Regions from separate parts of the Streptomyces sp. B21-105 genome, predicted to be linked through region 2. Evidence: riboswitches for the same ligand, from Rfam matches in the RefSeq annotation. Region 2 holds a riboswitch; the other holds the start of a gene.
The links. A riboswitch is a leader RNA that binds a small molecule or an ion and turns the genes downstream of it on or off. The one in region 2 is predicted to bind cyclic di-AMP.

Region 1 (3,396 bases), 5.5 Mb from region 2:
CTCCAAGGAGCTGTTCCCGGCCACCGCCCGCATGTCGCGTCCGCGGCAGGGCACCGCCGAGACGGTCGAGAAGATCGACTCCGCGGCCGTCCGGGCCTTCTACGACAAGCACGTCCGCCCCGCGACGGCCACCGCCGTGGTCGTCGGCGACCTCACCGGCGTCGACCTGGACGCGCTCCTGGGCGACACCCTGGGCGCCTGGACGGGCTCCGCCGCCGAGCCCCGCCCCGTGCCGCCGGTGACCGCCGACGACGCCGGCCGGGTCGTCATCGTGGACCGCCCGGGGGCCGTCCAGACGCAACTGCTGATCGGCCGGATCGGCGCAGACCGGCACGACCGCGTGTGGGCCGCCCAGGTGCTCGGCACCTACTGCCTCGGCGGCACCCTCACCTCCCGTCTGGACCGCGTCCTGCGTGAGGAGAAGGGCTACACCTACGGCGTCCGCGCCTTCGGACAGGTCCTGCGGTCCGCGCCGGACGGCTCGGGCGCCGCGATGCTCGCCATCAGCGGTTCCGTCGACACCCCGAACACCGGTCCCGCGCTGGACGACCTGTGGAAGGTGCTGCGCACCCTCGCCGCCGAGGGGCTGACCGACGCCGAGCGTGACGTCGCCGTGCAGAACCTGGTCGGGGTGGCGCCGCTGAAGTACGAGACCGCGGCGGCCGTCGCGAGCACGCTGGCCGACCAGGTCGAACAGCACCTGCCCGACGACTACCAGGCGACGCTGTACCAGCAGCTCGCCGCGACCGGCACGGTGGAGGCGACCGCGGCGGCCGTGAACGCCTTCCCGGTCGACCGTCTCGTGACGGTTCTGGTGGGCGACGCGGCCCAGATCAAGGCACCGGTCGAGGCCCTGGGCATCGGCGAGGTGAAGGTCGTGTCCGCCGAGTAGTCGCCCGGTCGCCGACCGCCGCGGCACAACGGCACGCACGCACAGGGGCCCTGGTCGACCGAGCGTCACCAGGGCTGCCGTTTGTCCGAATTGGGGCGGAGGTTGCCTGTCTGCCCTGTGGGATGCGCTACAAAAACCGTGATCCGTTTGAGGATTGGACCCCCTGCCGCTTAGCTTCATCCGGGCTGTCCGTCAGGCACTGCGCCGCAGCCGCGGCACCGGACAGTCATCGCCGAGTCCCCGTACGGCGCGAGCCAGGGGAGCCGGGGACCCACTTTGTGCAGTCCCTGGGGTGAATCGGACGCCCGCGTGTACGCGAGGGGGTCCGTAGGAGACCTTCCTGCTCCGAACCCGTCAGCTAACCCGGTAGGCGAGAGGGAAGGAAAGGACACCCCTGACTTCATGGCGTTCACCTGCGCCACCGGGAAGCACCGCCGGCCCAGCCGGATGCAGCGTTCCACCGCTCGCGCGGTCGGCGTGGCGGCGCTCACCACCACCGGTGTGATGGCCACCGTCGCCTCCACCCCGGCCCTCGCGGCCGAGCAGCCCACCCCCGAGCAGACCGGTCTGATCCCCGTCGTCACGGCCGGCGAGTCCATCGCCGAGTCGGTGGCCGACCAGGTCGACGAGCAGGTCGCCGCGCAGAAAAAGGCCGCTTTCGAGGAGGCCGCCCGCAAGGCCGCCGCGAAGAAGGCCGTGGAGGAGCGCGAGGCACGCGTGCGTGCCGCCCGTGAGGCCGAGCGCAAGCGCCTCAACACCTTCGTGCTGCCGATCACCGCCTCCTATGTCTCCACCGGCTACCAGGCCAGCAGCTCGCTGTGGTCCTCCGGGAGCCACACCGGCGTCGACTTCCACGCGGCCCGTGGCACCACCGTGCACGCGGTCGGATCCGGCACCGTGGTCGAGGCCGGCTGGGGCGACGCCTACGGCAACCAGATCGTGATCAAGATGCACGACGGGACGTACACGCAGTACGCCCACCTGTCGTCCATCGAGGTGTCGGTGGGCCAGACGGTCACCCCCGGGCAGCGCATCGGCCTGTCCGGCGACACCGGCAACGTCACGGGGCCGCATCTGCACTTCGAGGCCCGCACGACCCCCGAGTACGGCTCGGACATCAATCCGGTCACCTATCTCCGCCAGCACGGCGTCGGCATCTGACGACCGACGGCGACAGATCGTTCGGCCCCGGCCCCTCGGCCGGGGCTTTGCCGTTTCCGGGGCCCCGCTGTCCAAAAAATATCCCTGGATTCCGGCTCCCCGTCGGAAATTCCCGCTCATTGCAATAGAGTCACGGAACACGCGTCAATCGTCGACGTTTCACGGGGATCAAGGCGGAGGTCCGTCATGCGAATTCCGGCGCACTCGGTGTGCACGGCCATCCGGGACGACATCGTCGCGGGTGTCTACGAACGCGGCAGCCGCCTCACCGAGGAACTCCTCGCCCGCCGCTACGGCGTCTCGCGCGTCCCCGTCCGTGAGGCGCTGCGCACCCTGGAGGCCGAGGGCTTCGTCGTCATCCGGCGGCACGCGGGCGCGTGCGTGGCGGAGCCCACCGAGCAGGAGGCCGCGGACCTGCTGGAGATGCGGCTGCTGCTGGAGCCGCTCGGCGCGTCCCGGGCCGCCCAGCGGCGCACGGAGGCCCATCTGAAGGTGTTGCGCGGCCTGGTCCGGCTGGGCCAGGAGCGGGCCAGGAGGGGCAACAGCGACGATCTGCGCTCCCTGGGGTGCTGGTTCCACGAGACCCTCGCGCAGGCCTGCGGGAGCCCTGCCCTCGCATCGATGCTCACCCAGCTCCGGCACAAGATCGCCTGGATGTACGCGGTGGAGGCGCCGGCCGACCCCGTGGAGTCCTGGGCGGAGCACGGCGTCATCGTCGACGCGGTGACGCGCGGCGACGGGGAGCGCGCGCGGGCGGTCACGGCGCTGCACACCGAGCGCGCGACGCTCGCGCACCGGCTGCGCTTTTCCCAGGGAACCGAGGCCGCCGACCGTGTGAGGACTTCGCAACGTCCCGTAAACATGACGGGCCTGCGGAATTAACACGAGAGCCGTATACAAGTTCGGGTAATTCACGGGGGATTACTCATGCTGCCGTCGGCGGGAAATGTAAAGGGCTCGCCCGGTAATTCGGACGAGCCCTTCACCGCGGAATGCAGCGGTGCTCAGACGGTCTCGGGAAGTTCCTCGAGGCCCTCGGCGACCAGCTTCGCCAGCCGGTCGAGCGCGGCGTCCGCGCCCTCGGCGTCGGACGCGAGGACGATCTCCTCGCCGCCCTGGGCGCCCAGGCCGAGAACGGCCAGCATGGAGGCCGCGTTGACGGCGTTGCCGTCGGCCTTGGCGATCGTCACGGGGATGCCTGCGGCCGTGGCGGCCCGGACGAAGATGGAAGCGGGGCGGGCGTGGAGGCCCTCGGCCCAGCCGACGTTGACGCGGCGCTCAGCCATGTGATGCTGCCCTTCGGTGTCTCAGGTTGTCTAGACCAGTGTTCCACACGTGAAGCG
Region 2 (3,396 bases):
CGAAGCTGCTGGAGGAGCGCATCGTCTTCCTGGGCGCCCCGGTCGACGACATCTCGGCGAACGACGTGATGGCCCAGTTCATGTACCTCGAGCACAAGGAGCCGGACCGGGACATCGCGCTGTACATCAACTCCCCCGGCGGTTCGTTCAGTGCGATGACGGCCCTGTACGACACGATCCGGTTCGTCACCTGTGATGTGTCGACGACCTGCCTGGGGCAGGCGGGCTCGTCGGCCGCGGTCCTGCTGGCCGCGGGAACGCCGGGCAAGCGGTTCGCCCTGCCGGGGGCGCGGATGACGATCCGCCAGCCGTCGCTGCCCGAGCCCGTCGAGGGTCAGGCCAGCGACCTGGCCATCCAGGCCGAGGAGCTGGCACGCACCCGCGCGAGCCTCGAGGAGATGCTGGTCCGGCACACCGGGCGGACGCCGGAGCAGGTGACCGCGGACATCGAGCGGGACAAGTTCCTCACCGCCCAGGAGGCCTTGGAGTACGGCCTGGTGGACGGGATCATCCCGAGCCGCGAGACTTCCGCCGGCGCGCTGGACGGGAGGTGAGCCGCGATGGTGCCCGAGCTGCCGCCGCTGCCCGCGCTGACCCGCGCGGAGGCCGAGCTGATCGACGGATACCTCGACGTGGTCGACATGCTCGGCCGCATCAACCCCGCCCACCACGGTGACACCTACCGCGGACTGCGCGCCGCCCAGGCGCTGGTGAGCAAGGCGACCGCGCTGCGCGACGCGCTGACGCGGATGCACCAGCGCGGTGAGAGCGAGTTGCACGCGCCGACGCTCGCGCGGGCGCTGCGCGTCCTCGACGGGGAGCGCCGCACGGCGCGCGTCACGCTGCCCCCGCTCTCCGACGGCTGACCCGGGGCAGCGTCGGTCCCAACAGTTCGACTCCGGTCCGGTCCGGACGGTTCGACGTTGGCTCGGCTCCGGTCCGGACGGCTCGACGTTGGCTCGGCTCCGGTCCGGACGGCTCGACGTTGGCTCGGCTCCGGTCCGGACGGCTCGGCTCGGACGTGACGATCGGGCCGGAGCCGAAACGACCCAGAAGGCGTACCCCCGTTCGGCAGAGCGTCCACTGCTCCCGCAGACGCCCCCAGGTTGCACGAAAGGGCGTTCCTCGAGCGGAAAAGGAGGCGTCACCGCTGGTGGGAGGCCCTGAGATACCCCGGCACCTGATCGTCCGTCAGAGTGTTCACCCGAACGGGTGAGTGGTGAGTAACCCCACAAATCCTCGGTTCCGTTGGGATTTTCGGACATCCGTGAGCCAAGATCCCTGACTGACGACAAGCCCCCGCCACAAGCGGCGGGGCGATCCGGGTGGACGCCGAGTCCTGCCGCCTCCCGGATGACCGGTCGACAGGAGTGCATCGGCAGGAGTGGAGGACCCAAGCACGACGGGTCGCCGGAACGGTCACGCCATGACCGGGCCGAGCAGCCCTTGGGGTGAAGCCGCTGACGCGGCCGGGCAACTTCGCCAGCCCGAATCCGACAGGTCATCCTTCACAGGCGGCTGACGAAGGGTTGCGCATGACTGCGCTCAATCGTGTCCCGTCGCTCATGGCCCGGGCCGGTACGGCCTCGGCGTTCGCCATCGCCGCCGTGGGCGGCACGGTCGTGGTACCGGGGCTCGCCTCCGACGCCGCGGCCGCCACACCGGCGACGAAGGCGCTGCAGATCGCCGCCTCCAAGAAGGGCGCGCCGTACAAGTACGGGGCGACCGGACCGAAGAGGTTCGACTGTTCGGGGCTCACGCAGTACTCGTTCAAGAAGGCGGGCAAGAGCCTGCCGCGGACGGCGGCCCAGCAGTACAACAAGACGAAGCACATTTCGGCGTCCAGCCGCAAGGCGGGCGACCTGGTGTTCTTCCACTCGGGGCGGAACGTGTACCACGTCGGGATCTACGCCGGTCAGGGCAAGATCTGGCACTCGCCGAAGACCGGCGACGTGGTGAAGCTCCAGAAGATCTGGACCAAGAGCGTCTGGTACGGCCGGGTCCGCTGAGGCCCGTGCGCTGATCCTCCGGGCCCGCAGGGGCCCGCTGAGCCTCCCGGGGCGTGCACGGCGTCCTGACGCGCCTTCACCGCCCCGGGAGCTCACCACCCTCCGCCGGAGCCGCCAGAACACCGGCGGCCGCGGCCGGCTCGACCGCCGGGACGGTCCACGGGAGCTCTACGATGACCGTCTTGCCGCCCTCCCGGGTGGGCCGCACTCTGAGCCTGCCGCCGGCCTCCGCGGTCAGCCAGCGAACGATCACCATGCCTCGGCCGTTGTCCTGCTGGACGGCGGCCGGCAGTCGTTGCGGAAAGCGCGGGTGGCTGTCGGTGACGCCGATGCGCAGCTGTTCGTCGCGGTCGAGAACGAGGTCCACCGTGAAGGTGGGCGACTGACCGAAGGTGTGCTGTACGGCGTTGGTGGCGAGTTCCGAGACGATCAGACGGACGGTGTCGGCCGCCTCGGCGTCCGCCGGCAGACCCCACTCGCCGAGGATGCCGGCCACGAAGGCGCGGGCCGTGGAGACCGAGGCGGGATCGCTCGGCAGAGTGAGGGTTGCTTCCAGGTGATCTGCCATGGCGACGTCGTCCCTTTCCCACGGGACCGGAGCCCGACACGGGTGTGGATGGTTCGAGTACGGTCCCGGACTGGTGCTTCTTCGCCAGACTGCCATCACCACGCCGGTCACGGTGGCGATCCACCAAGATGTGCATATATCTGTCGCCCGATGCGGTGAACTCTGCGACGGCAGAGCGTATTTGGCCGACCTTCAGGAGTGAGGAGAAGCCCGTGCGGCACGGACCGGCGGTGCGCCGCCGCAAGCTGGGCGCCGAACTGCGCACTTTACGCGCCCAGGCGGGCCTCACCAGTGGGGAGGCGGCCCGGCTCGTGGGGTGGCACCAGTCCAAGGTGAGCCGTATCGAGACCGGTACCAGTGGATCGAAACCGGCCGATGTGCGGTTACTCCTCGACGCCTATGGAGTGACCGATCCGCAACTGCGGGAGCTGATGCTGGCATTGGCGGACCCCGAGGTCGGCGGTGGCCGCGACCACTGGTGGCACGCCTACCGCGGGGTGCTGCCGCCCGCCTATCGGGACTTCATCAGCCTGGAATCCCAGGCCGGCGCGATGCGCACCCTGGAGACGACCGTGGTGCCGGGCCTGCTGCAGACGCCCGAGTACGCCCGCGCGGTGACCGGCGCCGCGGTCGAGGGTCTCGACGAGGAGCAGCTGGACACCCTGGTGGAAGTGCGGCTGGCCCGCCAGGACGTGCTGCGCGCGCAGCCGCCGCTGGAGCTGAGCGCGGTGCTGGACGAGTCGGTGCTGCGCCGCGAGGTGGGCGGCCCCGAGGTGATGGTCCGCCAGCTGCTGCGGCTGGTGGAGGCCTCCCGAATGC

Region 1: linked by a shared signal. The riboswitch ahead of QA802_RS31325 (M23 family metallopeptidase) and the one ahead of QA802_RS06050 (C40 family peptidase) in region 2 are both predicted to bind cyclic di-AMP.

Annotation. Positions count from the first base shown of each region.
Region 1 covers NZ_JARUMJ010000001.1:6,903,065-6,906,460, forward strand. The annotation lists gene QA802_RS31320 (M16 family metallopeptidase) at 1-892, shown strand, start outside; cyclic di-AMP (ydaO/yuaA leader) riboswitch at 1,113-1,280, shown strand; gene QA802_RS31325 (M23 family metallopeptidase) at 1,295-2,053, shown strand; gene QA802_RS31330 (GntR family transcriptional regulator) at 2,240-2,935, shown strand; gene QA802_RS31335 (HPr family phosphocarrier protein) at 3,058-3,339, opposite strand.
Region 2 covers NZ_JARUMJ010000001.1:1,407,221-1,410,616, forward strand. The annotation lists gene QA802_RS06040 (ATP-dependent Clp protease proteolytic subunit) at 1-554, shown strand, start outside; gene QA802_RS06045 (hypothetical protein) at 561-866, shown strand; cyclic di-AMP (ydaO/yuaA leader) riboswitch at 1,362-1,532, shown strand; gene QA802_RS06050 (C40 family peptidase) at 1,536-2,009, shown strand; gene QA802_RS06055 (ATP-binding protein) at 2,086-2,577, opposite strand; gene QA802_RS06060 (helix-turn-helix domain-containing protein) at 2,790-3,396, shown strand, end outside.